DNA from 2 places in the Vibrio sp. KUL78 genome. Region 1 is predicted to be linked to the other one. Evidence: riboswitches for the same ligand, from Rfam matches in the RefSeq annotation. Region 1 holds a riboswitch; the other holds the start of a gene.
What was found. Region 1 has a riboswitch for lysine ahead of lysC (lysine-sensitive aspartokinase 3). Riboswitches for the same ligand answer to the same signal wherever they lie in the genome.
Positions count from the first base shown of each region.

Region 2: it holds a riboswitch for lysine, as region 1 does, so the genes downstream of both, AC6I8Y_RS11115 (Na+/H+ antiporter NhaC family protein) here and lysC (lysine-sensitive aspartokinase 3) in region 1, are expected to answer to the same signal.

Region 1 covers NZ_AP045837.1:3,200,841-3,215,827, forward strand. The annotation lists gene lptF (LPS export ABC transporter permease LptF) at 1-649, opposite strand, end outside; gene pepA (leucyl aminopeptidase) at 841-2,349, shown strand; gene AC6I8Y_RS14920 (DNA polymerase III subunit chi) at 2,422-2,877, shown strand; gene AC6I8Y_RS14925 (valine--tRNA ligase) at 2,976-5,834, shown strand; gene AC6I8Y_RS14930 (pyridoxal-phosphate-dependent aminotransferase family protein) at 5,905-6,984, opposite strand; lysine riboswitch at 7,240-7,414, shown strand; gene lysC (lysine-sensitive aspartokinase 3) at 7,514-8,863, shown strand; tRNA gene AC6I8Y_RS14940 (tRNA-Asp) at 9,103-9,179, opposite strand; rRNA gene rrf (5S ribosomal RNA) at 9,222-9,337, opposite strand; rRNA gene AC6I8Y_RS14950 (23S ribosomal RNA) at 9,464-12,351, opposite strand; tRNA gene AC6I8Y_RS14955 (tRNA-Ala) at 12,679-12,754, opposite strand; rRNA gene AC6I8Y_RS14960 (16S ribosomal RNA) at 12,833-14,385, opposite strand; rRNA gene rrf (5S ribosomal RNA) at 14,754-14,869, opposite strand.
Region 2 covers NZ_AP045837.1:2,390,629-2,405,615, reverse strand. The annotation lists gene AC6I8Y_RS11170 (NAD(P)/FAD-dependent oxidoreductase) at 1-549, shown strand, start outside; gene AC6I8Y_RS11165 (DUF1365 domain-containing protein) at 549-1,322, shown strand; gene AC6I8Y_RS11160 (class I SAM-dependent methyltransferase) at 1,334-2,587, shown strand; gene AC6I8Y_RS11155 (DUF2878 domain-containing protein) at 2,644-3,132, shown strand; gene AC6I8Y_RS11150 (chalcone isomerase family protein) at 3,122-3,673, shown strand; gene AC6I8Y_RS11145 (DUF3833 domain-containing protein) at 3,686-4,222, shown strand; gene purB (adenylosuccinate lyase) at 4,335-5,705, opposite strand; gene hflD (high frequency lysogenization protein HflD) at 6,072-6,689, opposite strand; gene mnmA (tRNA 2-thiouridine(34) synthase MnmA) at 6,724-7,833, opposite strand; partial or broken gene AC6I8Y_RS11125 (inosine/guanosine kinase) at 8,085-9,390, shown strand; gene AC6I8Y_RS11120 (H-NS family histone-like protein) at 9,444-9,851, opposite strand; lysine riboswitch at 10,397-10,580, shown strand; gene AC6I8Y_RS11115 (Na+/H+ antiporter NhaC family protein) at 10,700-12,301, shown strand; His leader region at 12,546-12,682, shown strand; gene hisG (ATP phosphoribosyltransferase) at 12,724-13,620, shown strand; gene hisD (histidinol dehydrogenase) at 13,624-14,922, shown strand; gene hisC (histidinol-phosphate transaminase) at 14,938-14,987, shown strand, end outside.

The DNA of each region.
Region 1 (14,987 bases):
GAACGCCTTCGTAGCGAACGCCATCGTATAGCGCGATGATCTGTCGCCCATCACTAAGCTCCTTCACATCGCCTGACTTCGCCGAAATCACGCTCGGTAATACAGAATCACGAGGGCTAAGCTGTGCCACAAACACGTTTTCTAGTTTGCGATTGCGAATATCATCAATGAACACGACCGACGAGCCGTCCGGTGTGCGTTGAAAACTGCCTGTTTGCAGCAGTTCAACTGAGTTTTCAGACGCAAGCTTCTCACGAATCTGTACTTCTTGTTCTTGAGTCCATGGCGCGAGCCAAAATGCGTTCACAGCGGCCAACGTCGTGGTAATAACCGCTAGATACATAGCGGCACGAATAAGGAATTTGTTGCCAATGCCCGTGGCATTCATAACGGTAATTTCACTTTCAGCGTATAGACGCCCAAAAGTTACCAATATGCCTATGTATATACTCAACGGGAACATCAAAAGCCCCATGGTTGGCATACTGATGCCCGCTAACGTCATGATGAGCCCAGCGGGAATACTTCCATCTGACGCGTCAGCAAGCACTTGGATAAATTGACGACTGAAAAACACGAGAAAGAGCACGAAAAAGATGGCTAACTGGCTCTTAACTGTTTCTCTGATCAAATATCTAACAATAATCACAGTGAAAACACCTATACAAAACTTGTTTTTTTGATTGAATCGCTATAGTTTTCGGGTAAACCTTTTATTTTTTACTTTTTTGATCGATTCTTATCTTTAGATTATAGGCCGAATTGGCACATAAATTTCAAACACTAATAATCGATTATCTAACATTTAGTTCTATTTGTCTTTAGGATGTAGGAGTACGCATGGAGTTTAGTGTAAAAAGTGGCAGTCCAGAGAAACAACGCAGTGCGTGCATTGTCGTTGGTGTTTTCGAGCCACGTCGTCTCTCTCCAGTTGCAGAGCAGCTGGACAAAATCAGTGATGGCTATATCAGCTCGCTGCTTCGCCGTGGTGACCTTGAAGGTAAACCGGGCCAAATGCTTCTTCTTCACCAAGTACCAGGAGTACTATCAGAGCGTGTTCTTCTCGTAGGTTGTGGTAAAGAGCGTGAGCTTGGCGAGCGCCAATACAAAGAAATTATCCAAAAAACCATCAGCACGCTGAACGAAACCGGTTCAATGGAAGCGGTGTGCTTCCTAACAGAACTTCACGTTAAAGGTCGCGATACGTACTGGAAAGTGCGTCAAGCCGTTGAAGCAACCAAAGATGGTCTTTACACATTTGACCAGTTCAAGAGCAGCAAGCCAGAAACTCGTCGTCCGCTGCGCAAGTTAGTATTTAACGTACCAACTCGCCGTGAACTAAACCTAGGCGAAAAAGCGATCGCCCACGGCCTTGCTATCTCATCTGGTGTGAAAGCGTCAAAAGACCTTGGCAACATGCCACCAAACATTGCCAACCCTGCTTATCTAGCCTCTCAAGCACGTCGTCTTGCAGATGACTATGACACCGTGACAACTAAGATCATCGGTGAGCAAGAGATGGAAAAACTGGGTATGACCTCTTACCTAGCGGTTGGTCGTGGCTCTAAGAACGAATCTATGATGTCCATCATGGAATATAAGGGCAACCCAGATCCAGACGCGAAACCTATCGTGCTTGTTGGTAAAGGTCTAACGTTCGACTCAGGCGGTATCTCACTAAAACCGGGTGAAGGTATGGATGAGATGAAGTACGACATGTGTGGTGCAGCGTCTGTATTCGGTACCATGAAAGCGCTAGCGAAGCTGAACCTACCAATTAACGTTGTAGCGGTACTCGCTGGTTGTGAAAACATGCCTGGTAGTAACGCTTACCGCCCTGGTGACATCTTAACCACCATGTCTGGTCAAACGGTTGAAGTGTTGAACACGGATGCGGAAGGTCGCTTAGTATTGTGTGATGCACTAACGTACGTTGAGCGCTACGAACCAGAGTGTGTTGTTGACGTGGCTACGCTAACTGGTGCTTGTGTTATTGCACTGGGTCACCACATCAGCGGTGTTATCTCTAACCACAACCCACTTTCTCACGAGCTCGTTAACGCTTCTGAGCAAGCAGGTGACCGTGCTTGGCGTCTACCTATGGCTGACGAGTACCAAGAACAGCTGGCTAGCCCGTTTGCAGACATGGCAAACATCGGCGGCCGCCCTGGCGGTACTATCACTGCTGGCTGTTTCCTATCGCGCTTTGCGAAGAAGTATCACTGGGCTCACCTAGATATCGCTGGTACAGCATGGAAGTCGGGTAAAGCGAAAGGCTCTACCGGTCGTCCAGTCTCACTACTTGTCCAATTCTTGCTTAACCGCAGTGGCCAAGAGACTGAAGAGTAATCATAAAAAGGGCCGCAAGGCCCTTTTTTAGTTTTGGGCACCAGCAAACCCTCGGTATACAGAAGTAACGATATGAATACGGCAACGTTCTACATTATTGGTGAAAACTCTGAGCAAGCGACAGAGCAAGGCTGGTTTGCCTATGCGCACTTTCTCAGTCGTCACTTCGTAGGGCAAGGTGCCAAACTCTACATTAATTGCACCGACAGGCAGCATGCGGAAGCGGTAGCGGAATTCTTCTGGCAAGTCTCGCCTGAGCAGTTCATTGCCCATAACTTGGTGGGTGAAGGACCCAAGAATGGCACGCCTGTTGAAATTGGTTTTGAGGGGCTTAAACCCAGTTGGAACCGTCAATTGGTAATAAATATGGCCAATAGTCACGCAACCTTTGCGAACTCCTTTGGTCAAGTGGTAGACTTCGTCCCTTGCGAAGAAAAAGCTAAGCAAGTTGCGCGAGAAAGGTATAAAATTTACCGTCAAGCGGGCTATCAGCTACAAACCATTGAGATTCAGCATTCAGAATCCTAATCAAGGTCAATCCTTATAAGTAAGCGCGACACACTCTCGTTTATTTATAAGGTTTGGCAAATTTCTTTCACAGATTAAAGTAAGTATCCAAGAAAGCTATGGAAAAGACATATAACCCACAATCTATCGAACAAGCTCTGTACCAGACTTGGGAAGAGAAAGGCTACTTTAAGCCACACGGTGACACATCTAAAGAATCATACAGCATCATGATCCCACCACCGAACGTCACTGGTAGCTTACACATGGGTCACGCTTTCCAAGATACCATCATGGATACTCTGATCCGTGCTGAGCGCATGAAAGGCAAAAACACCCTTTGGCAGGTAGGTACCGACCACGCGGGTATCGCAACGCAAATGGTTGTTGAGCGCAAGATCGCTGCAGAAGAAGGCAAAACTAAGCACGATTACGGTCGTGACGCGTTCATCGACAAAATCTGGGAATGGAAAGGCGAGTCTGGTGGCACGATCACTAAACAGCTTCGTCGCCTAGGTGCTTCTGTAGACTGGGATCGTGAGCGCTTTACTATGGATGACGGCCTGTCTAACGCCGTTCAAGAAGTCTTTGTTCGCCTATACGAAGATGACCTCATCTACCGCGGTAAGCGTCTGGTTAACTGGGATCCAAAGCTACACACAGCAATCTCAGATCTAGAAGTAGAAAACAAAGACAAAAAAGGCCACATGTGGCACTTCCGCTACCCACTAGCGGATGGCGTTAAGACCGCTGAAGGCAAAGACTACATCGTTGTTGCGACAACACGTCCAGAAACCATGCTTGGTGATACTGGCGTTGCCGTAAACCCAGAAGATCCGCGCTACAAAGATCTTATTGGCAAAGAAATCCTGCTTCCTATCGTTGATCGCCGCATCCCTATCGTGGGTGACGAGCATGCCGATATGGAAAAAGGCACGGGCTGTGTGAAGATCACACCTGCACACGATTTCAATGACTACGAGGTAGGTAAACGTCATCAACTGCCGATGATCAACATCCTAACCTTCGATGCCAACATCCGTGACGCCGCTGAAGTATTTAACACCAACGGTGAAGCAAGCGATGCATACGCAACCGAGCTTCCAGCGAAATACCACGGCATGGAGCGCTTTGCGGCTCGTAAAGCTATCGTGGCAGAATTCGAAGAGCTGGGTCTTCTTGATGAGATCAAAGATCATGACCTAACAGTCCCTTACGGTGACCGTGGTGGTGTGGTTATTGAGCCAATGCTAACCGACCAATGGTACGTTCGCACTGCCCCTCTTGCTGAAACAGCAACCAAAGCAGTTGAAGACGGCGAAATCCAGTTCGTACCTAAGCAATACGAAAACATGTACTTCTCTTGGATGCGCGACATTCAAGACTGGTGTATCTCTCGTCAGCTATGGTGGGGCCACCGTATTCCAGCATGGTACGACAACGACGGCAATGTTTACGTAGGTCGCACTGAAGAAGAAGTTCGTGAAAAGAACGGTTTGGCTCCAGTTGTTGTACTGCGTCAAGACGATGATGTACTGGATACTTGGTTCTCTTCTGCACTATGGACATTCGGCACGCAAGGCTGGCCAGAAAACACAGAAGATCTAAAAACCTTCCACCCGTCAGACGTACTGGTAACAGGTTTCGACATCATCTTCTTCTGGGTTGCGCGCATGATCATGATGACCATGCACTTCTGTAAAGATGAAAACGGTAAGCCGCAAGTACCATTTAAGACAGTTTACGTTACAGGTCTAATCCGTGACGAGAACGGCGACAAGATGTCGAAGTCAAAAGGTAACGTGCTTGATCCAATCGATATGATTGATGGCATCGACCTAGAGTCTCTAGTTGAGAAACGCACTGGCAACATGATGCAGCCTCAACTAGCGAAGAAGATCGAGAAAAACACACGTAAGACGTTCGAAGATGGCATTGAACCATACGGTACAGACGCACTTCGCTTCACTCTTGCAGCAATGGCGTCTACCGGTCGTGATATCAACTGGGATATGAAGCGTCTTGAAGGTTACCGTAACTTCTGTAACAAGCTGTGGAACGCAAGCCGTTACGTACTGATGAACACTGAAGACCAAGATTGTGGCTTCGGCGAAGGTGACATCGAGTACTCACTAGCAGACAAGTGGATCGAATCTCAATTTGAACTAGCAGCAAAAGAGTTTAACGCGCACCTAGACAACTACCGTCTAGACATGGCAGCGAACACTATCTACGAGTTCATCTGGAACCAATTCTGTGACTGGTACCTAGAGCTAACAAAACCAGTTCTATGGAAAGGTAACGAAGCACAGCAACGCGGTACACGTCGCACGCTGATCACCGTACTTGAGAAGACTCTTCGTCTTGCTCACCCAGTACTGCCATACATCACTGAGACTATCTGGCAAAGCGTTAAGCCGCTAGTAGACGGTGTTGAAGGCGACACAATTATGCTACAAGCTCTACCTCAGTTTGAAGAAGCTAACTTCAACCAAGAAGCGCTTGATGACATCGAGTGGGTGAAAGCATTCATCACTAGCATCCGTAACCTTCGTGCAGAATACGACATCGCACCAAGCAAAGGCCTAGACGTGATGCTGAAAGTTGCTGATGAGAAAGACGCTGCACGCCTAGAAGCAAACAAAGCGGTACTCGCTTCGCTAGCTAAACTAGAAGACATCAAGGTACTGGCTGAAGGCGAAGAGACACCAGCATGTGCAACCGCACTGGTTGGTAAGTCTGAGCTGATGATCCCAATGGCAGGTCTTATCGACAAAGACGCTGAGCTGGATCGTCTAGCGAAAGAGATCTCTAAGACTCAAGGCGAGATCAAGCGTATCGAAGGTAAGCTAGGCAACGAAGGCTTCGTAGCAAAAGCACCTGAAGCAGTCGTTGCTAAAGAGCGTGAGAAGCTAGAAGGCTACAAAGAAACGCTAGTTAAGCTTGAAGAGCAAAAGCAAACTATTGCTGCGCTTTAATTAGCAAGTCTAAAAAACAGAAGCCGAGAGTGGTAACACTCTCGGCTTTTTTATGTTTGAAGGACTGAGCTTACTTCAACACGGTCTCTAGAGCCTTCAAGCAAAGCGCGACGTTCTCTCTTCGGGCTCCATAACCCATCAAACCAATACGCCATGCTTTTCCAGCGAGCGCACCAAGACCTGCACCGATCTCAAGGTTGTACTCTTCTAACAGCTGCGACCTTACCGCAGCATCATCCATGCCCTCAGGGAGATAGACAGCATTAAGCTGCGGCAGACGACTTTGCTCTTCAACCACAAAACTCAGCCCCAGGTTTTCGAGCCCTTCCCGTAGCAACATATGCATATCTTTATGGCGCTGCCACGCATTCTCTAGGCCTTCATTCTTCAAAAGTACCAAGGACTCATGAAGCGCGTAAAGGCTGTTTACTGGTGCTGTGTGGTGATAGCTGCGCTTACCTTCCCCACTCCAATAACCTAACACCAAGCTCTGATCCAAAAACCAGCTCTGAACAGGCGCTTGTCGGGACTTAATGACCTCAATGGCTGCAGGAGACAGGGTGACTGGAGACAAACCAGGAACACAAGACAAACACTTCTGGCTACCTGAGTAAACGGCATCCAACTGCCACTCGTCTACCAATAGTGGAACACCACCAAGCGAGGTCACTGCATCCACAATAGATAGCATGTTGTGCTGCTTAGCAAGCGCACCTAACGCCTTAGCATTACTCACTGCACCAGTAGAGGTTTCAGCGTGCACAAACGCTAGGATCTTCGCATCAGGATGCTCAGCCATCGCCTGTTCGACTTTCGATACCGAAACAGGTGCTCCCCACTCATCATCCACTACAATCGCTTCACCGCCACAGCGAACTACGTTCTCACGCATGCGCTCACCAAACACGCCATTACGGCACACGATAACCTTATCGCCCGGCTCGACTAAGTTTACAAAGCAAGTTTCCATACCCGCACTACCCGGAGCCGAGACCGCGATTGTAAATTCATTCTCGGTTTGGAACGCGTATTTCAGTAGCGCCTTCAACTCATCCATCATCCCGATAAAAAGCGGATCAAGGTGACCTATCGTTGGGCGGCTTAAGGCCTGCAACACTTGCGGATAGATATCGGATGGGCCAGGTCCCATTAGGGTTCGGTGAGGGGGGCACAAAGCTTGAAATGGTCATGGGCAGTTATCCTATTAGGTTATTGTAGTTGTTGGGAAAAACATCACTTTGGACGTCAATGCCATCTACAATGGCGAAAAAACAACATTTTTGCAACATCCAACCACTCAAGTTTTTCATGTGAAATGCATAAACATCCATTGACTTTTGACACGCAAAAACGTTGAATAAACACACTATCTGCAGCCAATCGTTTTCATTGACGTTATCGATGCTGCAGCGGAAGAGGAGCACTGCCCAGGCAAGTGATTTGTGAAGCCGCAACTTCAATACAATTCACTCATGGGGAGCAGTGCCGAGATGAACTAAAATTGTCGGATTTAGTTTGTCGGTTAAATGGGCTGAATCCCTTTAACTGTCACCAGTAGTTGGTGAAGAGCTTCTGAGGTCTATTCTAATATTCATATTCCTCTGCTCTATTTCTCTCTTCAAACATCGGATGTTGGGTTACCAACCTTAAACTTTAACTGGAAGTCCTGGAGAAACACTGTGAGCGCATTCAATGTAGCTAAATTTGGCGGAACTAGCGTCGCCAACTTCGAAGCCATGAGCCGTTGTGCCGAAATCATCGAAAATAACCCGCAAACCAAATTAGTTGTTAGCAGCGCTTGTTCAGGCGTGACCAACATCTTGGTTGAACTTGCAAATGGCGTTAAAGTCGAGACTCGTCGCGCTGAGCTCATTAGCAAGCTTCGCGATATCCATACCGAAATCATGTCAAAGCTTAATGATGTCAGCTCTATTGAAGCACGTGTAGACGCTCTGATCGAAAAGGTAGCGACGCTATCGGAAGCCGCTTGCATTGCAGCGACTCCAAAGCTTACCGACCACCTAGTGGCATGTGGTGAACGTATGTCGACACACATCCTTACTCGCCTAATGCAAGAACGTGGTATCGATGCGGTGCGTTTTGATATTCGTGAAGCGCTTAAGACAGACAGTGATTACGGTAAAGCAGAACCAAACATCGAAGCAACCAAAGCAGCAGCGAGCGAGAAGCTGGTTCCTCTTTGCAAGCAACATGTTGTAGTTACACAGGGCTTTATCGGCTCTGATGAAGATGGCGAGACAACGACATTAGGTCGTGGTGGTAGTGATTACAGCGCTGCACTTATCGCTGAAGCCGTAGAAGCTGCAGGTCTTGAAATCTGGACCGACGTACCTGGTATCTACACGACCGACCCACGCATTGCACCAAACGCTCGTCCTATCCCAGAGATCAGCTTCAGTGAAGCCTCTGAAATGGCTAACTTCGGTGCCAAGATCCTGCACCCTTCAACACTACTACCTGCACTGCGTCATCAAATCCCAGTTTTTGTAGGTTCATCGAAAGCACCACAAGAAGGTGGCACTTGGGTACGACAAACCGTAGAGAGCGCACCTCTATTCCGCGCGCTAGCTCTGCGCAATAACCAAACCATGGTAACACTGCGTAACCCTCGTATGTTCCAAGCCTATGGTTTCTTGGCAAACGTGTTTACAGTGCTTGCTAAACACAAGATCTCTGTTGATCTAGTAACGACTTCTGAGGTCAGTGTTTCTCTAACACTTGATCAAACTGATACGGGTGGCGGTGCACCAGAGCTCCCACTTGAAGCACAGCAAGAACTAGAACAGCTTTGTACTGTTGAGGTTAAACAAGGGCTTAGCCTTGTCGCGCTTATCGGCAACCAAATGAGTGAAACCAAAGGCTCTGCTGCGGAAGTATTCGATACTCTAGACAGCTTCAATATCCGCATGATTTGCTACGGCGCAAGCCCTCACAACCTTTGCTTCCTTCTAGACGAAGGCGAAGCTAAAGATGCGGTAAAAGCACTGCATGAAGACTTGTTTGAATAGGCGATAAACATTGAACAAAGGCGGTAGAAATACCGCCTTTTTTGTATCTATTGAATCGAGAGTGTAGAAATTCAATAAGTTAAAGACGTAAAAAAGCCCTAGTCTTCCGACTAGGGCTTAGTATAAATGGCGGAGTGGCTGGGGTTGCATCCAACCGGGACTCGACTCCCTTGAAAAGGGAGCAACCAAATCTTAGATAATAAAAAACCCGACGCTTTCACATCGGGTTTTCTAATAAGTGGCGGAGTGGACGGGACTCGAACCCGCGACCCCCGGCGTGACAGGCCGGTATTCTAACCAACTGAACTACCACTCCGCAGTGGCAAACACGTTTTACAACGTGGTTCCTTAATTTAAAGCCTGGCGATGTCCTACTCTCACATGGGGAAGCCCCACACTACCATCGGCGCTGTTGCGTTTCACTTCTGAGTTCGGCATGGAGTCAGGTGGGTCCACAACGCTATGGTCGCCAAGCAAATTCTGTTTTGCCTTCAGATTTTCTGAAAATCTGAAAACAATAAATCTGGAAAACTGATTTAAAAGTCTAAATACACATTCAAAGTTCTTGCTTTGAGTCCATCAAAACCCTTTGGGTGTTGTATGGTTAAGCCTCACGGGCAATTAGTACAGGTTAGCTCAACGCCTCACAACGCTTACACACCCTGCCTATCAACGTTCTAGTCTCGAACAACCCTTTAGGACACTTAAAGTGCCAGGGAAGACTCATCTCAGGGCTCGCTTCCCGCTTAGATGCTTTCAGCGGTTATCGATTCCGAACTTAGCTACCGGGCAATGCGTCTGGCGACACAACCCGAACACCAGAGGTTCGTCCACTCCGGTCCTCTCGTACTAGGAGCAGCCCCCTTCAATCTTCCAACGCCCACGGCAGATAGGGACCGAACTGTCTCACGACGTTCTAAACCCAGCTCGCGTACCACTTTAAATGGCGAACAGCCATACCCTTGGGACCGACTTCAGCCCCAGGATGTGATGAGCCGACATCGAGGTGCCAAACACCGCCGTCGATATGAACTCTTGGGCGGTATCAGCCTGTTATCCCCGGAGTACCTTTTATCCGTTGAGCGATGGCCCTTCCATTCAGAACCACCGGATCACTATGACCTGCTTTCGCACCTGCTCGAATTGTCATTCTCGCAGTCAAGCGGGCTTATGCCATTGCACTAACCTCACGATGTCCAACCGTGATTAGCCCACCTTCGTGCTCCTCCGTTACTCTTTGGGAGGAGACCGCCCCAGTCAAACTACCCACCAGGCACTGTCCGCAGCCCCGATAAGGGGCCAACGTTAGAACATCAACACTACAAGGGTGGTATTTCAAGGACGGCTCCAACGATACTGGCGTACCGTCTTCAAAGCCTCCCACCTATCCTACACATGTAGGGTCAATGTTCAGTGCCAAGCTGTAGTAAAGGTTCACGGGGTCTTTCCGTCTAGCCGCGGGTACACTGCATCTTCACAGCGATTTCAATTTCACTGAGTCTCGGGTGGAGACAGCGTGGCCATCATTACGCCATTCGTGCAGGTCGGAACTTACCCGACAAGGAATTTCGCTACCTTAGGACCGTTATAGTTACGGCCGCCGTTTACCGGGGCTTCGATCAAGAGCTTCGACCTAAGTCTAACCCCATCAATTAACCTTCCGGCACCGGGCAGGCGTCACACCGTATACGTCATCTTACGATTTTGCACAGTGCTGTGTTTTAATAAACAGTTGCAGCCACCTGGTATCTGCGACTCCCCCATAGCTCCATCCGCAAGGGACTTCACCGCGAGGAGCGTACCTTCTCCCGAAGTTACGGTACCATTTTGCCTAGTTCCTTCACCCGAGTTCTCTCAAGCGCCTTGGTATTCTCTACCCGACCACCTGTGTCGGTTTGGGGTACGATTCCTTACAATCTGAAGCTTAGAGGCTTTTCCTGGAAGCATGGCATCAATGACTTCACTACCGTAGTAGCTCGACATCGTGTCTCAGCCTTAAAAAGAGCCGGATTTACCTAACTCTCAAGCCTACGCACTTGAACCTGGACAACCGTCGCCAGGCCCACCTAGCCTTCTCCGTCCCCCCATCGCAATTGTAAGAAGTACGGGAATATTAACCCGTTTCCCATCGACTACGCCTTTCGGCCTCGCCTTAGGGGTCGACTCACCCTGCCCCGATTAACGTTGGACAGGAACCCTTGGTCTTCCGGCGAGGAGGTTTTTCACCCCCTTTATCGTTACTCATGTCAGCATTCGCACTTCTGATACCTCCAGCAAACCTTACAGTTCACCTTCAACGGCTTACAGAACGCTCCCCTACCCAATATACAAAGTATATTGCCGCAGCTTCGGTTTATAGCTTAGCCCCGTTACATCTTCCGCGCAGGCCGACTCGACTAGTGAGCTATTACGCTTTCTTTAAATGATGGCTGCTTCTAAGCCAACATCCTAGCTGTCTAAGCCTTCCCACATCGTTTCCCACTTAGCTATAATTTGGGACCTTAGCTGGCGGTCTGGGTTGTTTCCCTCTCCACGACGGACGTTAGCACCCGCCGTGTGTCTCCCGGATAGTACTTACTGGTATTCGGAGTTTGCAAAGGGTTGGTAAGTCGGGATGACCCCCTAGCCTTAACAGTGCTCTACCCCCAGTAGTATTCATCCGAGGCTCTACCTAAATAGATTTCGGGGAGAACCAGCTATCTCCAGGTTTGATTGGCCTTTCACCCCTAGCCACAAGTCATCCGCTAATTTTTCAACATTAGTCGGTTCGGTCCTCCAGTTGATGTTACTCAACCTTCAACCTGCCCATGGCTAGATCACCTGGTTTCGGGTCTATATCCAGAGACTGAACGCCCAGTTAAGACTCGGTTTCCCTACGGCTCCCCTAAACGGTTAACCTTGCCACTGAATATAAGTCGCTGACCCATTATACAAAAGGTACGCAGTCACACCACGAAGGTGCTCCTACTGCTTGTACGTACACGGTTTCAGGTTCTATTTCACTCCCCTCACAGGGGTTCTTTTCGCCTTTCCCTCACGGTACTGGTTCACTATCGGTCAGTCAGTAGTATTTAGCCTTGGAGGATGGTCCCCCCATATTCAGACAGGATATCACGTGTCCCGCCCTACTCGATTTCACTGATGATGAGATGTCGGTTACGGGGCTATCACCCTGTATCGCGGCACTTTCCAGAGCCTTCACCTGTCTCATTAAAAGCTTAAGGGCTAATCCAATTTCGCTCGCCGCTACTTTCGGAATCTCGGTTGATTTCTCTTCCTCGGGGTACTTAGATGTTTCAGTTCCCCCGGTTCGCCTCGCTGAGCTATGTATTCACTCAGCGATACCTACTTATGCAGGTGGGTTTCCCCATTCAGGAATCCCAGACTCACAGGTTATTACTACCTAATCTGGGCTTATCGCAAGTTATTACGCCTTTCATCGCCTCTGACTGCCAAGGCATCCACCGTGTACGCTTAGTCACTTAACCATACAACCCCAAAGGGTCTTTCTATTTGTCTTCACTTTTGAAAAGTGAAAGCAAACGGTCAAACAACCAAAGTTGTCTGCAATTTTTATACATGTGCAGACTCGATTTTGCCGGACTCAAATATGAATAGCTTTCGCTATTCCCAAGAACACTTGAATGTGTGTTGGTACCTAATTCTCTTATGTTTCAAAGAAAGTTAGGATTTGAGAACTTTTAATTAAATAAGAATAATCAATTCTTATTCGTCAGCTTTCCAAATTGTTAAAGAGCTAATTACTTTAAATAAGTAACCATTTTTAAATATTCTCGAGAGAAAACACTTAAAGATGGTGGAGCTATGCGGGATCGAACCGCAGACCTCTTCGCTGCCAGCGAAGCGCTCTCCCAGCTGAGCTATAGCCCCATCTGGAAAAGGTTTCCTTACTCTTAACTTACAAACCTAATCAATCTGTGTGAACACTCATCGCAATAATCTTTCGTATAAGGAGGTGATCCAGCCCCAGGTTCCCCTAGGGCTACCTTGTTACGACTTCACCCCAGTCATGAACCACAAAGTGGTGAGCGTCCTCCCGAAGGTTAAACTACCCACTTCTTTTGCAGCCCACTCCCATGGTGTGACGGGCGGTGTGTACAAGGCCCGGGAACGTATTCACCGTGGCATTCTGATCCACGATTACTAGCGATTCCGACTTCATGGAGTCGAGTTGCAGACTCCAATCCGGACTACGACGCACTTTTTGGGATTCGCTCACTTTCGCAAGTTGGCCGCCCTCTGTATGCGCCATTGTAGCACGTGTGTAGCCCTACTCGTAAGGGCCATGATGACTTGACGTCGTCCCCACCTTCCTCCGGTTTATCACCGGCAGTCTCCCTGGAGTTCCCACCCGAAGTGCTGGCAAACAAGGATAAGGGTTGCGCTCGTTGCGGGACTTAACCCAACATTTCACAACACGAGCTGACGACAGCCATGCAGCACCTGTCTCTCAGTTCCCGAAGGCACAAGACTGTCTCCAGTCTCTTCTGAGGATGTCAAGAGTAGGTAAGGTTCTTCGCGTTGCATCGAATTAAACCACATGCTCCACCGCTTGTGCGGGCCCCCGTCAATTCATTTGAGTTTTAATCTTGCGACCGTACTCCCCAGGCGGTCTACTTAACGCGTTAGCTCCGAAAGCCACGGCTCAAGGCCACAACCTCCAAGTAGACATCGTTTACGGCGTGGACTACCAGGGTATCTAATCCTGTTTGCTCCCCACGCTTTCGCATCTGAGTGTCAGTATCTGTCCAGGGGGCCGCCTTCGCCACCGGTATTCCTTCAGATCTCTACGCATTTCACCGCTACACCTGAAATTCTACCCCCCTCTACAGTACTCTAGTCAGCCAGTTTCAAATGCAGTTCCGAGGTTGAGCCCCGGGCTTTCACATCTGACTTAACTAACCACCTGCATGCGCTTTACGCCCAGTAATTCCGATTAACGCTCGCACCCTCCGTATTACCGCGGCTGCTGGCACGGAGTTAGCCGGTGCTTCTTCTGTCGCTAACGTCAAATGATGCAGCTATTAACTACACCACCTTCCTCACGACTGAAAGTGCTTTACAACCCGAAGGCCTTCTTCACACACGCGGCATGGCTGCATCAGGCTTGCGCCCATTGTGCAATATTCCCCACTGCTGCCTCCCGTAGGAGTCTGGACCGTGTCTCAGTTCCAGTGTGGCTGATCATCCTCTCCAGACCAGCTAGGGATCGTCGCCTTGGTGAGCCATTACCTCACCAACTAGCTAATCCCACCTGGGCATATCCTGACGCGAGAGGCCCGAAGGTCCCCCTCTTTGAGCCGAAGCTATTATGCGGTATTAGCCATCGTTTCCAATGGTTATCCCCCACATCAGGGCAATTTCCCAGGCATTACTCACCCGTCCGCCGCTCGACGCCGTTAACGTTCCCCGAAGGTTCAGTTAACTCGTTTCCGCTCGACTTGCATGTGTTAGGCCTGCCGCCAGCGTTCAATCTGAGCCATGATCAAACTCTTCAATTTAAGATTTTGTCGGCTCAATGAATACTGACTTTAAACTACCTTAAGTAATCTAAAGCTATTATCGTTCCAACAGAACGATAATGAATTGACTGTGCCAAGTCTTTCGACTTGATTGGTCACTCAGTTCATTGAAAACCTAATTTGATACCGAGGTATCTAATTTGATTATCATCAACGAGTGCCCACACAGATTGATAGGTTTATATTGTTAAAGAGCAATTCTCTAAAAAGAGAGAGCTTTCAGCACCTTAAGTGCCTCAGCGAGGTGCGTATAATACGCTTCCCACTTTGAAAGTCAACATAAAACTCTAAGAAAACTTAAAGATTTATGGTGACTTGCTTAGATACTAAGCAAGTGCGAAATTAAAGCCTGGCGATGTCCTACTCTCACATGGGGAAGCCCCACACTACCATCGGCGCTATTGCGTTTCACTTCTGAGTTCGGCATGGAGTCAGGTGGGTCCACAACGCTATGGTCGCCAAGCAAATTCTGTTTTGCCTTCAGATTTTCTGAAAATCTGAAAACAATAAATCTGGAAAACTGATTTAAAAGTCTAAATACACATTCAAAGTTCTTGCTTTGAGTCCATCAAAACCCTTTG
Region 2 (14,987 bases), 810 kb from region 1:
GAACAGTTCGATAGAGTTATCTTCGCTTGTCATAGCGACCAAGCGCTCAATATGCTTGAAGAGCACTCAGACGACGAGAAAGAGATTTTAGGGGCGATGGCATATCAGCAAAACGAAGTCGTCTTGCATCGCGATATTAGCTTGTTACCAAAACGCAAAGCAGCGTGGGCATCGTGGAATTACGCCTTGGATGGCGGCGATGATGAGCAGCAGCGATTACCGACACTCACTTACAACATGAACATTCTGCAGCATATTGAGTCAGAGTCTACCTTCTGTGTATCGCTAAACTCGGCAGCCAAGATCGAGCCTTCAAAAATCCTCAGGACTTTTAACTACAGCCATCCGGTATTCACAACCGAGAGCATTGCCGCCCAGGAGCGTCGCGAGGAGCTGTGGGGATGTCGAAATACATGGTTCTGTGGTGCCTATTGGTACAACGGATTCCATGAAGATGGCGTAAGAAGCGCGCTGGACGTTATACGTGGTATTCAAGAAGAGGCTTCGCTTCAAAATGAACAAGGTGCGCTGTCAAGAGGAGCTGCCTGATGGAGCTTGCTAGTCGCCTAATGATTGGAGAGGTTGAGCATCGTCGCTTTGTACCGACAAAACACAGCCTCTCTTATCCGCTGTTTATGCCTGCTATCGATCTTGATGAATTGGATATGCTGAGCAAAAACGTGTGGGGTTTCGGTGTGCGCTGGTGGCATTGGGCTAGGTTCAAGCGTGAGGACTACCTCGGGGAAGGTGACTTAAAAACAGCGGTACAAGAGAAAGTGCATGAACTCACCGGGGATAAAATTAACGGCAAGGTTATCGCTGTGTGCCACCTTCGCTACCTCGGGTTGTATTTTAGTCCGGTTAATTTCTACTATTTATATGACGAGCATGGGCTGTGGCGCTATTTATTGGCTGAGGTGAGTAATACACCGTGGAATGAGAGGCACTATTACGCAGTTAATGCCGAGCAAGGGCTAAATAGCGAGAACTGGCAGCATGAGAAAGCCTTTCATGTTTCTCCGTTTAACCCGATAGAACAAACATATCGATGGAAACTCAAGCCTTTGAAAGAAAAGCTTTTTGTTCATTTGGCTTGTCACAAAGACAATAAGGTGTTTGACGCAACGTTGCGGATGAAGGCACATCCGTTTAATTCGTCTTCGCTGATGAAGCAACTGGTCAAAACGCCGATTCTTACCGTAAAAATAGTGGTAGGCATTTATTGGCACGCGTTTAAGCTTTGGCGCAAAGGCGTACCAATATACGACCACCCAGGTAATAGAAATAAAGAATTTTCGCAGCAATCGAATTCTAAGAATTAGGGAGAATTCCAATGTTACAAACAACGTCACTAGACGTACCGAAAACGTTGACCGGCATCCAAAAAACAGCCAAGGGTGTCGCGTTTGGTTGTTTACAAAAACTAGAAATCGGTACGCTTACTATCATTGAAAGCTTCTCCACCAGTGGCGACAGCTGTCGAAAAGTTGAAGAACGCTTCGGAGCCCCTCGGTCAAATGAACCTGCTGCGGTTATCGAAGTCAAACACCCTGATTTCTACCGACGTTTGCTCCAAGGTGGGAGTATTGCTGCTGGTGAAGCGTATATGGATGACTGGTGGGACAGCCCTGATCTATCCGCCCTGATGGAGCTGATGGCCCTTAATCTCGCTGCTCTTGATTCCATCGAAGACAAATCGAGCATGCTCACTAAAATAATGTACAAACTTGGTCACTGGGTGAATAGAAATACCGTTACCAAGTCTAAAGAGAACATCGAAGCACACTACGACTTAGGCAACAGCCTTTACGAAACATTCTTGGATAACAGAATGTTATATTCTTCAGGCATTTACCAAGCAGACACCGATACGTTGGAGCAAGCACAGCTCAACAAAATGGAGCGTCTTTGTCAGCAACTAAAACTCAAGCCGAGTGATCAAGTGATCGAAGTAGGAACAGGCTGGGGCGGTATGGCGATTTATATGGCAAAGCATTACGGCTGCCACGTGACGACAACGACAATCTCGGAAGAGCAATACGCGTACGCTCAGCAACAAGTTGAGAAAGAGGGACTCGGAGATAAGATTACCTTGCTCAAGCAAGACTACCGCTTGCTTGAGGGGCAATACGACAAACTTGTTTCGATTGAAATGATCGAAGCCGTTGGTAAGCAATTCCTCGTATCGTATCTTAAGAAATGCCAATCGCTGCTAAAACCCAAGGGATTGATGGCGATTCAAGCCATAACCATCGCAGACCAGCGCTACGACTATTACTCTGATAATGTGGATTTCATCCAAAAGTACATCTTCCCTGGTGGCTTTTTACCATCGATAACGGCGCTCACTGCTAACAGCACAAAGCACACTGATCTTATTGTTCGAGACCTATTTGATATCGGGCAAGACTATGCCAAAACGCTTGTCGATTGGAGACTTCGTTTTGAGAACGCTCTCACTCGAGTGCGTGAGCTCGGCTATGACGAGCGCTTTATTAGAATGTGGCGCTATTACTTTTGTTACTGCGAAGGCGGGTTTAGAGCCAAGAGCATTAGCACAGTTCATATCACGTTTCAGCGTGGCTAATAGCGACAGCCAAGTGGAGTAAAGTGGCCATGACTCGAGGATGGAAGTTGTTGATAGTGAGTACCTGGTTCGAGTTGATGTGGGCGCTGTCCGTTTTTGGTCAAGAGCGCTTTCAGTGGCTCGCACTTGCTCTCGCCGTGATTACCGTTGCGACCACCTTCAACAAGCTCAATCTGTCTCTACCCATCTGGGGCGCCATTGTTGGGCTTGGTTTAGTTGTTGATAGTGCGAATGCACTCACGGGCGTTTTGGTATTTGATGCGGCGCTGCTTCCTATTTGGCTTGTGGCACTATGGCTTATTTTCGCTTGGTATGCGTACTTTCTTGCTAGCTTTCTGACTTCTTATCCGATTTCTATCGTAGTAATGATAGGTGGTGTGGCAGGAGCGCTCAGCTACTTTGCAGGGTTTAAGCTCGGCGCTGTGGATACACACCTTTCTATTTTTACAATGATGGCGCTACTGTTTCTGCAATGGGTTGCCATCGTGTTTGTTGTTCTACGATTGAGCACATACTCAGAGCGGAAGGTGAGTCATGAAAGCTAAAGGGTTACTTGGATTATGTTTAGCGTTGGCTGTAGGCAGCGCCTCTGCAACCAGCGATAGACCCGTGAGTTATGAAGGTTGGGGGCAGTGGAAGGTCGTTGGAGAGGCTCAGCTCTCTTGGCTCTTTTTTGATATATATCGCTCGCAGCTGCTTGCGCCGCAAGGCACGTATGCATTGAGTAGCGACGTGTCACCTCATCCAGTCGCTTTGCGCATTGAATACCAGCGTGACATTAGCCGAGAGCAACTACTCGAAGCCACGCTCGATCAATGGGAGAAAATGGGCATTGACAAGGAAACTCGCAGTCGATGGATAGCCAAACTGTATGACATTTTTCCGAGTGTCGCAGACGGCCATCAGCTTATTTATGTGACTGACGGTTCATCGGGCAGTTTCTACTATCTAAACAGTGACAAACCTATGCAGAAAGTTGGGCGTATTGAAGATGAGTCGCTTAATGATGGGTTTCTGTCAATTTGGTTGGGCAATAACACTCAATATCCCAAGCTGAGAGCACAGCTTATAGGTATGAACCGATAATAAGGAACAATAATGAAACGTGTGCAGTGGTTGGCTACATGCTTGATACTCCCTCTCGTCCTATTGCTAAGCGCTTGCAGTGCTGATTTAAAGGATTACCAAGCATCTACACCTGAGTTTAACTTGTTCGAGTACTTTGAGGGGGAAACTAAGGCTTGGGGCATGGTACAAGACTATACTGACAAACAAACTCGTCGCTTTGAGGTGGTGATTGTCGGAACTGTGCAAGGCGACCAGATTACGCTAGTGGAAGACTTTGTTTTTGACGACGGAGAACTCGATCAGCGTATTTGGACGATAGACAGATTAGCCGATGGAACATACAAAGGCCGCGCTGACGATATCATTGGAGAAGCCAAAGGAGAGGTGGTCGGCAATGCGCTTCGTTGGCAGTACGACTTTGAATTGGAAGTTGACGGCTCAACCTACACTGTAGCATTTGATGATTGGATGTACCGTCAAGACGACAAGCATCTATTTAACCTAACCAGCATTCGTAAGTTTGGTATGGAAGTCGGAACGATCACCCTTTTTTTTCAAAAGCAGTAGCTAGTCCAAAGTGGGCCGTATGTAACAGATACAAAAGCGGCGGCGATATTACTATCGCCGCCGCTTTACTTTGTCCTCAAATTAGCTTATCGCTAAGGAGAGCTATCGAGAATTACAGCTTGTCAGTTAGCTCAATCGCTTGACCGATATAGTTCGCCGGTGTCATCTCTTTTAGACGTGCTTTTTCGGCTTCAGGAAGCTCTAGACCGTCGATGAAGTTACGCATTGCTTCGCCGTCAACACGCTTACCACGAGTCAACTCTTTTAGCTTCTCGTATGGCTTCTCGATACCGTAACGACGCATGACTGTTTGTACAGGCTCTGCGAGTACTTCCCAGTTTTGATCAAGTTCAGCTAGAAGCGCTTCACGGTTCACTTCTAGTTTGCTGATACCCTTAAGTGTTGAAGTGTAAGCAATGATAGCGTAGCCACAGCCAACACCTAGGTTACGAAGAACCGTTGAATCTGTCAGGTCACGCTGCCAACGAGAGATAGGTAGCTTCTGTGCTAGGTGAGCAAATACAGCATTTGCTAGACCTAGGTTACCTTCTGAGTTTTCAAAGTCGATTGGGTTAACTTTGTGCGGCATCGTTGAAGAACCGATTTCACCAGCGATAGTTTTTTGCTTGAAGTGACCTAGAGCGATGTAACCCCAAACGTCACGGTCGAAGTCGATTAGAATCGTGTTGAAACGTGCAATCGCATCGAATAGCTCGGCGATGTAGTCGTGAGGTTCGATCTGAGTTGTGTATGGGTTCCAAGTTACGCCAAGAGACTCAGTGATGAACTCTTCGCTGAACTTGTGCCAGTCTAGCTCTGGGTAAGCAGATAGGTGAGCGTTGTAGTTACCAACCGCACCATTAATTTTGCCTAGGATCTCTACAGCTTCGATTTGCTTGTATTGACGCTCCATACGGTAAGCAACGTTTGCCATCTCTTTACCCATAGTAGAAGGAGATGCAGGCTGGCCGTGTGTACGAGAAAGCAGAGGAATATCACGGTACTCTTCAGCAAGCTTGCTGATAGCATCGATGATGTTGCGAATTTCAGGAAGAACGACAGTGTCACGAGCTTCTTTAAGCATTAGGGCGTGAGACGTGTTGTTGATGTCTTCAGAAGTACATGCGAAGTGAATGAACTCGTTTACCGCGTGAAGCTCAGGTACACCCGCTACTTTCTCTTTTAGGAAGTACTCAACCGCTTTAACATCGTGGTTAGTCGTACGCTCAATCTCTTTAATGCGTGCTGCGTCTTCTTCACTGAAGTTAGCTGCTAGCTCATCAAGAAACTGGTTAGCTTCTGCACTGAATGCTGGAACTTCTTTGATTGCATCCGTTGCTGCTAGTTTTTGCAACCAACGAATTTCAACGATAGAGCGGTACTTAAGTAGGCCAAACTCACTAAAGATGCTGCGAAGTGCAGTTGTCTTACTACCGTAACGGCCGTCTACTGGTGAAACAGCAGTCAATGCTGACAGTTCCATGATGTTCTCCTGAATTGAGTTTCTAAATTTCGTGAGCTTTATACCAATAACTGCGCCGTTTGTCACGAAGATTGCGCAAACGTTTGCGTTAATTTTATTTTGGTACAAAAGTAAACTCGCACACCGTGCGAGTTTGTATGTGTTTGTCGTTGATGCCTCTAATAGAGCATTCTTAAAGCACGCACCAAGCCTAGAGAAGATTCCTGCCTGCGTAGGCGCACGGCCAGTGGAATGCCAATAGTCTTGTATTGTACAAACCCCAAATAGTCGTCACCCCTGCGCAGGCAGGGGTCTACTTAAAGCGTGTACCAGTTCTAAATTGATACTAATTTCTCGGTAAAAGCTCGGTAACAAATTACTTCCGAGTTACATTCGAGCTAAAAGAATCTGAGCCTGCTCGACCATCTTCTTACGACCGAACACCAAGTGTCTGCGTTTGCCGCCAACTTGACGCCAAAGTACCGCACTACGAATACCGGATAGAAGCAACGCACGCACTTTTTGCTGTGTGGATGTTTGCTGCAACACAGCGGGTGTGCCTGTTACTTGGATTCGAGGACCAATAGGGCTGATAACATCTAGATAGACGCTTGCAAGGTTGCTAATCATTTGTTCATCGAGGAGCTCATAGTGCTCTAGCTGACGGTCAACCATTTGCAGGCGATCGCCAAGTTGCGCCATTGCGTCGTTTCGACTGTTTAGCTTACGCTCTAATGCCATAAGGCTAATGATGTAGCGCGTGATCTCGCTCCCTGTTGGGGTGCTATCGATCCCATTCACCAAACACTCAAGTCCGACTTTTAAGTCAGACTCGATACCGAACACGTCAAGCGTACTTGACGGGTTCATGTTGGTGATTGCTTTGATAGAGGTTTCAAACGCGTCTGAATCACAGTAACCGTCTTTAGCAACTCGTTGTACAAGGGCAACGGCTTGGCAAATCCCTGCAAACGCTATCGTACGGTCATAAAGTGTATTAGCCACGTAGTTCTCCTAAAAAATAATCTGCGAATTGTTTTTAGATGCGCTCTTCAATAATACCGCCACCAAGACATACGTTGTCACTGTAGAATACAGCAGACTGGCCTGGGGTGACTGCCACTTGTGGCTCATCAAAGATCACTTTAATGTTGTCATCGTCGATAGGAATAATAGTACAAGGGATATCCTGTTGACGATAGCGAGTTTTTACTGTGCATTGCAGTGGCGCAGTGATCGGTTGACGATCTACCCAGTGCAATTGTGCTGCGCGAAGGCCGTTTGACTTAAGCAGTGGGTGGTCTGCACCTTGCACTGCAATCAGTACATTACGCTTAAGATCTTTTTCAGCCACGTACCATGGGTCTTCGTTACCGCCGCCGCCTTTTTGGCCACCAATGTGTAGACCTTTACGTTGACCTAACGTGTGATACATAAGACCTTGGTGTTCGCCAATTTCTTTACCTTCTGGTGTTTCAATTTTACCTGGTTGAGCCGGTAAATAGCGAGACAAGAAGTCTGTAAATTTGCGCTCACCGATGAAACAGATACCAGTCGAGTCTTTTTTCTTCGCTGTGATAAGTCCTTGCTCTTCAGCAATGCGACGAACCTCGGGTTTTTCAAGCTCGCCAACAGGGAACAAGCTTCTTGCGATTTGCTCGTGACTCAAAGTGTATAGGAAATAGCTTTGGTCTTTATTGCTATCTAGACCACGTAGCATTTGTGGCTTTTCACCGTTCTCTGGGAAGGTGCGGCTCACGTAGTGACCCATCGCAATATAATCCGCGTCTAGCACTTCGTCTGCAAATTCTAAGAAGGCTTTAAACTTGATTTCTTTGTTACAAAGAATGTCTGGGTTAGGGGTACGACCCGCTTTGTATTCTGCTAAGAAATATTCAAACACGTTGTCCCAATATTCAGCGGCAAAATTGATCGTGTGCAGGTGGATACCAAGCTTGTCACACACCGCTTGTGCGTCAGCGAGATCCTCTGCTGCTGTGCAGTACTCTTCGTTATCATCTTCTTCCCAGTTCTTCATGAACAGGCCTTCAACTTGGTAGCCTTGCTGTTTCAGAAGATAGGCAGAAACAGAGGAGTCTACACCGCCGGACATACCGACAATCACTTTCTTTTGGCTGTTATCAGACATGTATAAATACCACCTAATTTAATTGGACGCAGATTCTAGCAGAAACGAAACCAGCAATACAGTTCCGCGAACTAAATCACACTTTCTAAGAGGAGGTAAGTGTGTTCCGAAATGGAGAAAATCAAGGGTAATAAGAAAAAAAAACGCTACGTAAACGTTTGCTAAGTTTGCCTATGTTGCCGAGGTAAACTATACAGAGGTAGAATCGCCGCCCTGATCCTCCTTAATTAATCTATTACGAAGACAACCGTATGAAATTCCCAGGCCAAAGAAAGTCAAAGCATTACTTCCCAGTTCATGAAAGAGATTTGCTTGTCAGTCAATCTCAAGACAGCAAAAAGATGTCGAGAACGCACATTATTGGTATTGACCAAACCTTGGTTGATATCGAAGCAAAAGTAGACAGTAGTGTGATCGAAAAATTTGGTCTGAGTAAAGGTCACTCTCTGGTCATTGATGATGTGGCGGCTGAAGCTCTATATAAAGAGCTTAAAGAGAAAGAACTTATTACCAACGAGTATGCAGGAGGAACAATTGGTAATACGCTTCATAATTACTCTGTACTCGCGGATGATAAATCGGTACTACTTGGTGTAATGAGTGAAGACATTAAAATAGGCAGCTACGGTTACCGATATCTATGTAACACGTCTAGCCGTATGGATTTGAACTATCTTCAAGGTGTCGATGGCGCGATCGGTCGATGCTTTACTTTAATTACAGAAGACGGTGAACGTACTTTCGCGATCAGCGAAGGTCAAATGAATCAGTTAGAAGCGGATAGTATCCCTGAAAAGATTTTCAAAAAAGGCATCAGCTTTAGTACTGACTGCTTATCTAGTTCGTTGTAAAGATGGCGACCCAATGCCAGAAGCGACGATGCGTGCCATCGAGTATGCAAAGAAGCATAACGTTCCTGTTGTACTTACTCTAGGTACACGCTTTGTTATTCAAGATGATCCGCAATATTGGCGTGATTTCCTAAAACAACATGTATCCGTTGTAGCCATGAACGAAGACGAGGCGGAAGCCTTAACTGGGGAAACTGATCCACTGGCTGCAGCAGATAAAGCACTAGAATGGGTTGACTTAGTACTGTGCACTGCCGGTCCGGTTGGACTATACATGGCGGGATATACAGAAGAAGAGGCAAAAAGAGAGACATCGCTGCCATTATTGCCGGGTTGTATTGCAGAGTTTAACCGTTTTGAATTTAGTCGCCCGGCTGTTAAAGAGGCGTGTGAAAATCCTATTAAAGTTTATTCACATATTGCGCCATATATGGGCGGTCCAGAAAAGATTAAAAATACCAATGGTGCAGGGGATGCGGCATTGTCGGCACTATTGCATGACATGGCAGCAAATAAATACCATAAAGAAAATGTGCCTAACTCGAGCAAGCATCAACATACTTTCTTGAGTTATTCGTCGTTTTCTCAAGTATGTAAGTACTCAAATAGAGCGAGTTATGAAGTATTAGTACAACATTCCCCACGCCTGTCTCGAGGGTTACCAGAGAGAGAGGACAGCCTAGAAGAGGCATATTGGGAAAGATAAAAAAAAGCGCCAATTATTGGCGCTTTTTTTATAAATCCACATTAAGACTGAAATTAAATTTCAAAATCTTCTAGTGATTTACCTTCGTCTAGTGCTGCTTGGATTACAGAAGGTGTACGACCTTGACCTGTCCAAGTTTTTTCAGCGCCAGTCGCGTCTACGTATTTGTACTTAGCTGGGCGTGGGGCGCGCTTAGCCTTAGTTTTGCCTTTTGATTCACCAGACAATGCTGCAATAAGATCTTCAACGTCGATACCGTCTTGTGCGATCATTTGAGCGTATTCGCTTAGTTTAGCTTCACGAGCTTCTTTAGCTGCGCGCTCTTCAGCTTCAGCTTCTTGTCTTTCACCGACAACAGTAGTTAACTTTTCTAGTGCTTCTTCTAGTTGCTCAAGAGTAAGTTCACGAGCAAATGCACGTAGGCTACGAATATTTAGTAGAGTTTTGGTTAATTCAGACATGACATTCCCATGAGATTATTTATTAGTTTCGGATTAATAATAAACACCAAACAACTAATTGACAATATTTTCGTGATATTAAAACTGTAAAAATAAGAAAACTTACAAAACTCTGATAATTCAACTCTTGAAAGTAACTTCAAAGTAGTAGTGCCACACCAAATCAAATCTGTTTTGAATCAATAATGAACTTTTCTCCATTATTGATGTATGAAAAGTGGATTTTGTTGCATATTGTACTAATACTCGGCTAAATCGAGTTTACTTGTCACGAATTGTTTCGAATTTCTAAGCAACTAAATAGTTCTTTAAATTAATAGCAATTAATGATGGATGCTGACAACAAGATATGTCATTGGTGGCATATATAATATCAAATACGGTATAGGGAAAGAAATTACCCTAACAAAGTCGACATAATCTTTACTCACTTGCAACATCATTCGTGTTGCATTTGGTGTTCTGATAAGTACAATGGCTCGCACCTAATGCAAGAGAAAGAACATTCTTTTAACTTGGCTTTAAATGCCAGTGAATGATTTTGCTCTTGATGTAGAGGCGCGATAGCGAAAAGTAACCATCGTTGGGGTGATACCAATGAACGATGATGAAAGGCTCTATCGCCGAAGTGAGAATAGACCATCAATCTCTCTCGCTGGGGTTGTCTTCGAAAGGAACAACACTGCCATAGTCTATTATATTGTTAAACTATGGAGCGCTACTGTGGGGTTGGGTGAAGTGTTCGCTTCCCTTTCGCTTAGTTCAACGTTTGCGTTTGGACTTCTCGTCCTTTTGCGCATGTCTGCAGTAGATCTCTAACCATAATAAAAAACTGGTTTTTGAAGATCATGAATTTAATCGATTTTGCTACATCACCACTTTCACTGCTACCGCCGATCGTAGCTCTGAGCTTGGCGATCATTACTCGTCGTGTACTACTCTCTCTTGGGGTAGGTATTGTACTGGGCGCTTTCCTTCTTAATGACTATTCTGTCGCAGGCGCGGCCAGTTACGTCTTTGATACTGTCTCTGGTGTTGTTATTGAAGATGGTGGTCTCAATACTTGGAACATGAGTATTGTTGGCTTCCTATTGCTACTTGGCATGATGACTGCTCTGTTAACACTGTCAGGCGGTACTAAAGCGTTTGCTGAGTGGGCTCAAGCTCGCGTTAAGAGCAAGCGTGGCTCTAAGCTCCTAGCCGCTTTCCTTGGTGTATTCATTTTTGTTGATGACTATTTTAATAGCCTAGCTGTAGGTGCGATCTCTCGTCCTGTTACTGACCGTTTTTATGTATCGCGCGCTAAGCTAGCTTATATTCTAGATTCTACAGCGGCTCCAATGTGTGTACTTATGCCTGCGTCAAGCTGGGGGGCGTACATCATGACTATCGTCAGCGGTATCCTAGTTGCCCACGGTATCACTGAGTACTCTGCGATTGGTGCATACGTTCGTCTTATTCCAATGAACTTCTATGCCGTGTTCGCGCTACTTATGGTGTTTGCTGTTGCATGGTTCCAATTGGATGTTGGCCCAATGCGCAAGCACGAGCTAAACGCGAAGCAAGGTCTAGGTTTTGATAAAGACAAAGAGAATGACGCGAAAGAAGCGCATGAACTCAACGAAGAGCTTGATATCAAAGAAAGCGACTTTGGTTCTGTCTCTGATCTAGTGCTTCCGATTCTAGTGCTTATCGGCGCAATGGTTGTGGCGATGATTTACACTGGCGGCCAAGCATTAGCTGCTGACGGTGTTGCATTCAACGTACTTGGCGCATTTGAAAACACAGATGTAGGCACGTCACTTATTTACGGTGGTTCAGCTGGTCTTCTAACAGCAGTGTTTACTGTGGTGAAACAGAAGCTATCAATCTCTGATATTGCGACGACCATGTGGATTGGTGCTAAGTCGATGTTTGGCGCTATCCTTATTCTGTTCTTCGCATGGTCGATTGGTTCTGTAATTGGTGACATGAAAACCGGTGCTTACCTCTCTTCAACCGTACAAGGCAATATTAACGTTCACTGGCTACCAGTTATTTTGTTCCTATTGTCTGGTCTAATGGCGTTCTCTACAGGTACTTCTTGGGGTACGTTTGGCATCATGCTACCGATTGCTGGTGATATGGCAGGTGCAACAGATATCGCGATGATGCTACCAATGCTAGGCGCTGTATTAGCTGGTTCAGTATTTGGTGACCACTGTTCACCAATCTCAGATACAACGATTTTGTCATCGACCGGTGCACGTTGTAATCACATTGACCACGTTGCGACTCAGTTGCCGTACGCGCTATCTGTAGCATTGGTGTCTTGTGTTGGCTTCATTACCTTGGGTATGACTACGTCAGTGTTCATCTCATTCGCCGCTGCATCAATGACATTTGTGATTGTTTGTTTTGTTCTGTCAGCACTCTCTAAAGCGAGAATGTCGCAAGAAGCAAACGTATAATCGAGAAAAGAGTCCGTAAGGGCTCTTTTTTTCACTAATTTTTGGTTTTTGGGCAAGTGACTCCCCGTTTTCTATGGTTTTCTCAGTCGAGAAGTTGGGCGTATCTTTCTGATAATTGACCGTTCAGTAAAAAAATTGTTTTCAATTGAAATTAGTGGTTGAAAATCGTCTTAACCTTAGTTAGTGTGAAGGTACAGACACAAAGGAACCTAAACATAAGTATGCTAAATTTTGATATGAACATTCATCATCACCATCACCCAGCTTAATCTTTCGGGAGATGAACGCATACCCGAGAGATAGGTAAAACTCTCGGAGGTTCGATTTAAGATTTCAAGAATTAAACCCTCGGGAGACCAAAGCTCCCGAGGGTTTTTTCGTTTTATATTTTAAAAATCAATATTTTGCACAGGGATACAGCAATGCAAACACAACGCCTAAGAATTGCGATTCAAAAAAAGGGTCGCTTAAGTAAAGAGAGCCAAGACCTACTTAAAAAGTGTGGTGTTAAGTTCAATGTAATGGGTGAGCGCCTTGTTGTTCATTCGCTAAATATGCCAATCGATCTTTTGCTCGTCCGCGATGATGACATCCCTGGTCTAATTATGGATGGCGTGGTTGACCTTGGCTTTATCGGTGAAAACGAACTAGAAGAAGTTCGTCTTGACCGTAAAGCGCTGGGAGAGGCAAACGAGTTTAAGACGCTTCGCCGTCTAGACTTCGGTGGTTGTCGCCTATCTATCGCTATCAATAAAGATGAGACTTACACGGGTCCTCAAGACCTGGCTGGTAAGCGTATTGCGACTACCTACCCACAACTTCTCAAAGCCTATATGGACGAGCAAGGTGTAGATTTTAGCGCTTGTATGCTAACAGGTTCGGTAGAAGTAGCGCCGCGTGCTGGTCTTGCTGATGCGATTGCTGATTTGGTTTCTACCGGTGCTACGCTAGAGGCGAACGGCCTAAAAGAAGCAGAAGTCATTTTCCGCTCTAAAGCGACGTTGATTCAGCGTATGGGTGAGTTTGATGCTGACAAACTAGCACTAATCGACAAACTGCTAACGCGTATGCAAGGTGTTCAACAGGCGAAAGAGTCAAAATACATCATGCTACACGCACCAGTTGAGAAACTTGAGCAAATCAAATCACTGCTTCCTGGTGCGGAAGACCCAACAGTATTACCTCTATCTATGGATACGGAGCGCGTTGCTGTTCACTTAGTAAGTACTGAGAATCTGTTCTGGGAAACCATGGAACAACTGAAAGAACTCGGCGCAAGCTCGATTCTTGTTCTACCTATTGAGAAGATGATGGGGTAAGTAATGAGAACCGTAGTTTGGCAACACTTAAGTCAATCTCAGCAAGAGTCTGTTCTTGAACGCCCTGCAATTACTGAAGGCGCAAATATTACAGCGGCAGTAACTGAGGTTATTAATCAAGTTCGTAGCGAAGGTGATAAAGCCCTTCTGGATCTTACCGAGAAGTTTGATCGCGTTCGTCCTGAGTCGATTCGAGTTTCTGCCGACGAGATTGAAGCGGCATCAGCGCGCCTTTCTGACAACATGAAGCAAGCGCTCGAGCAAGCGTACTCAAACATTGCTAAGTTTCACAAAGCGCAACGCCCAGAAGCATTGCGCGTAGAAACGCAGCCTGGCGTGGTGTGTGAGCAGGTCACTCGACCAATTAATAAAGTTGGTCTGTATATTCCAGGTGGCAGCGCTCCGCTTCCGTCTACAGTGCTAATGCTTGGTGTACCATCTCAAATTGCAGGTTGCCGTAAAGTTGTTCTGTGCTCGCCTCCGCCAATTGCGGACGAAATCTTGTATGTCGCTAAATTGTGTAAGATCGATGAGGTGTACAACGTCGGTGGTGGTCAAGCGGTAGCGGCTATGGCGTATGGAACAGAGACTGTTTCGAAAGTGGATAAAATCTTTGGTCCTGGTAATGCGTATGTCACAGAAGCTAAGCGCCAAGTGAGCAATGACTTCCGCGGCGCTGCGATTGATATGCCAGCGGGTCCTTCAGAAGTGCTCGTGATCGCTGATGAGAGCGCAGACCCTGACTTCGTAGCGTCTGATCTATTAAGCCAAGCTGAGCACGGTCCTGATTCTCAAGTGGTTCTCGTAACGCCTTCACCAGTGATTGCTGACCAAGTAACGGAAGCCGTCAAGAGACAGCTAAAACAGCTTTCACGCGCTGATATCGCAGAAAAAGCACTGGGCTCTAGCTTAATCATCATCGCTGAATCACTCACGCAATGCGTGTCTATCTCTAACTACTATGGTCCAGAGCACCTAATTGTTCAGACAAAGAGTCCACGTGAACTATTGCCGTTACTCGACAATGCTGGTTCTATCTTCTTGGGCGATTGGTCTCCTGAATCAGCGGGCGACTATGCGTCAGGTACAAACCACGTATTGCCGACTTACGGTTACACGCGCACCTATTCAAGCCTTGGTTTAGCGGATTTCTCAAAGCGTATGACAGTACAAGAGCTAAGTGCGGACGGTCTACTAGGTCTAGCACCAACGGTAGTGACCATGGCGGAAGCTGAAGGTCTTGATGCGCACAAACGTGCGGTAACCATCCGTGTTGAGAAACTCAACGCTCAAAAGGCGTAGACGGGAGAACAACTGATGGAAAAATTAGCTCGTAAACAGGTTCAAGAATTGACGCCGTATCTGTC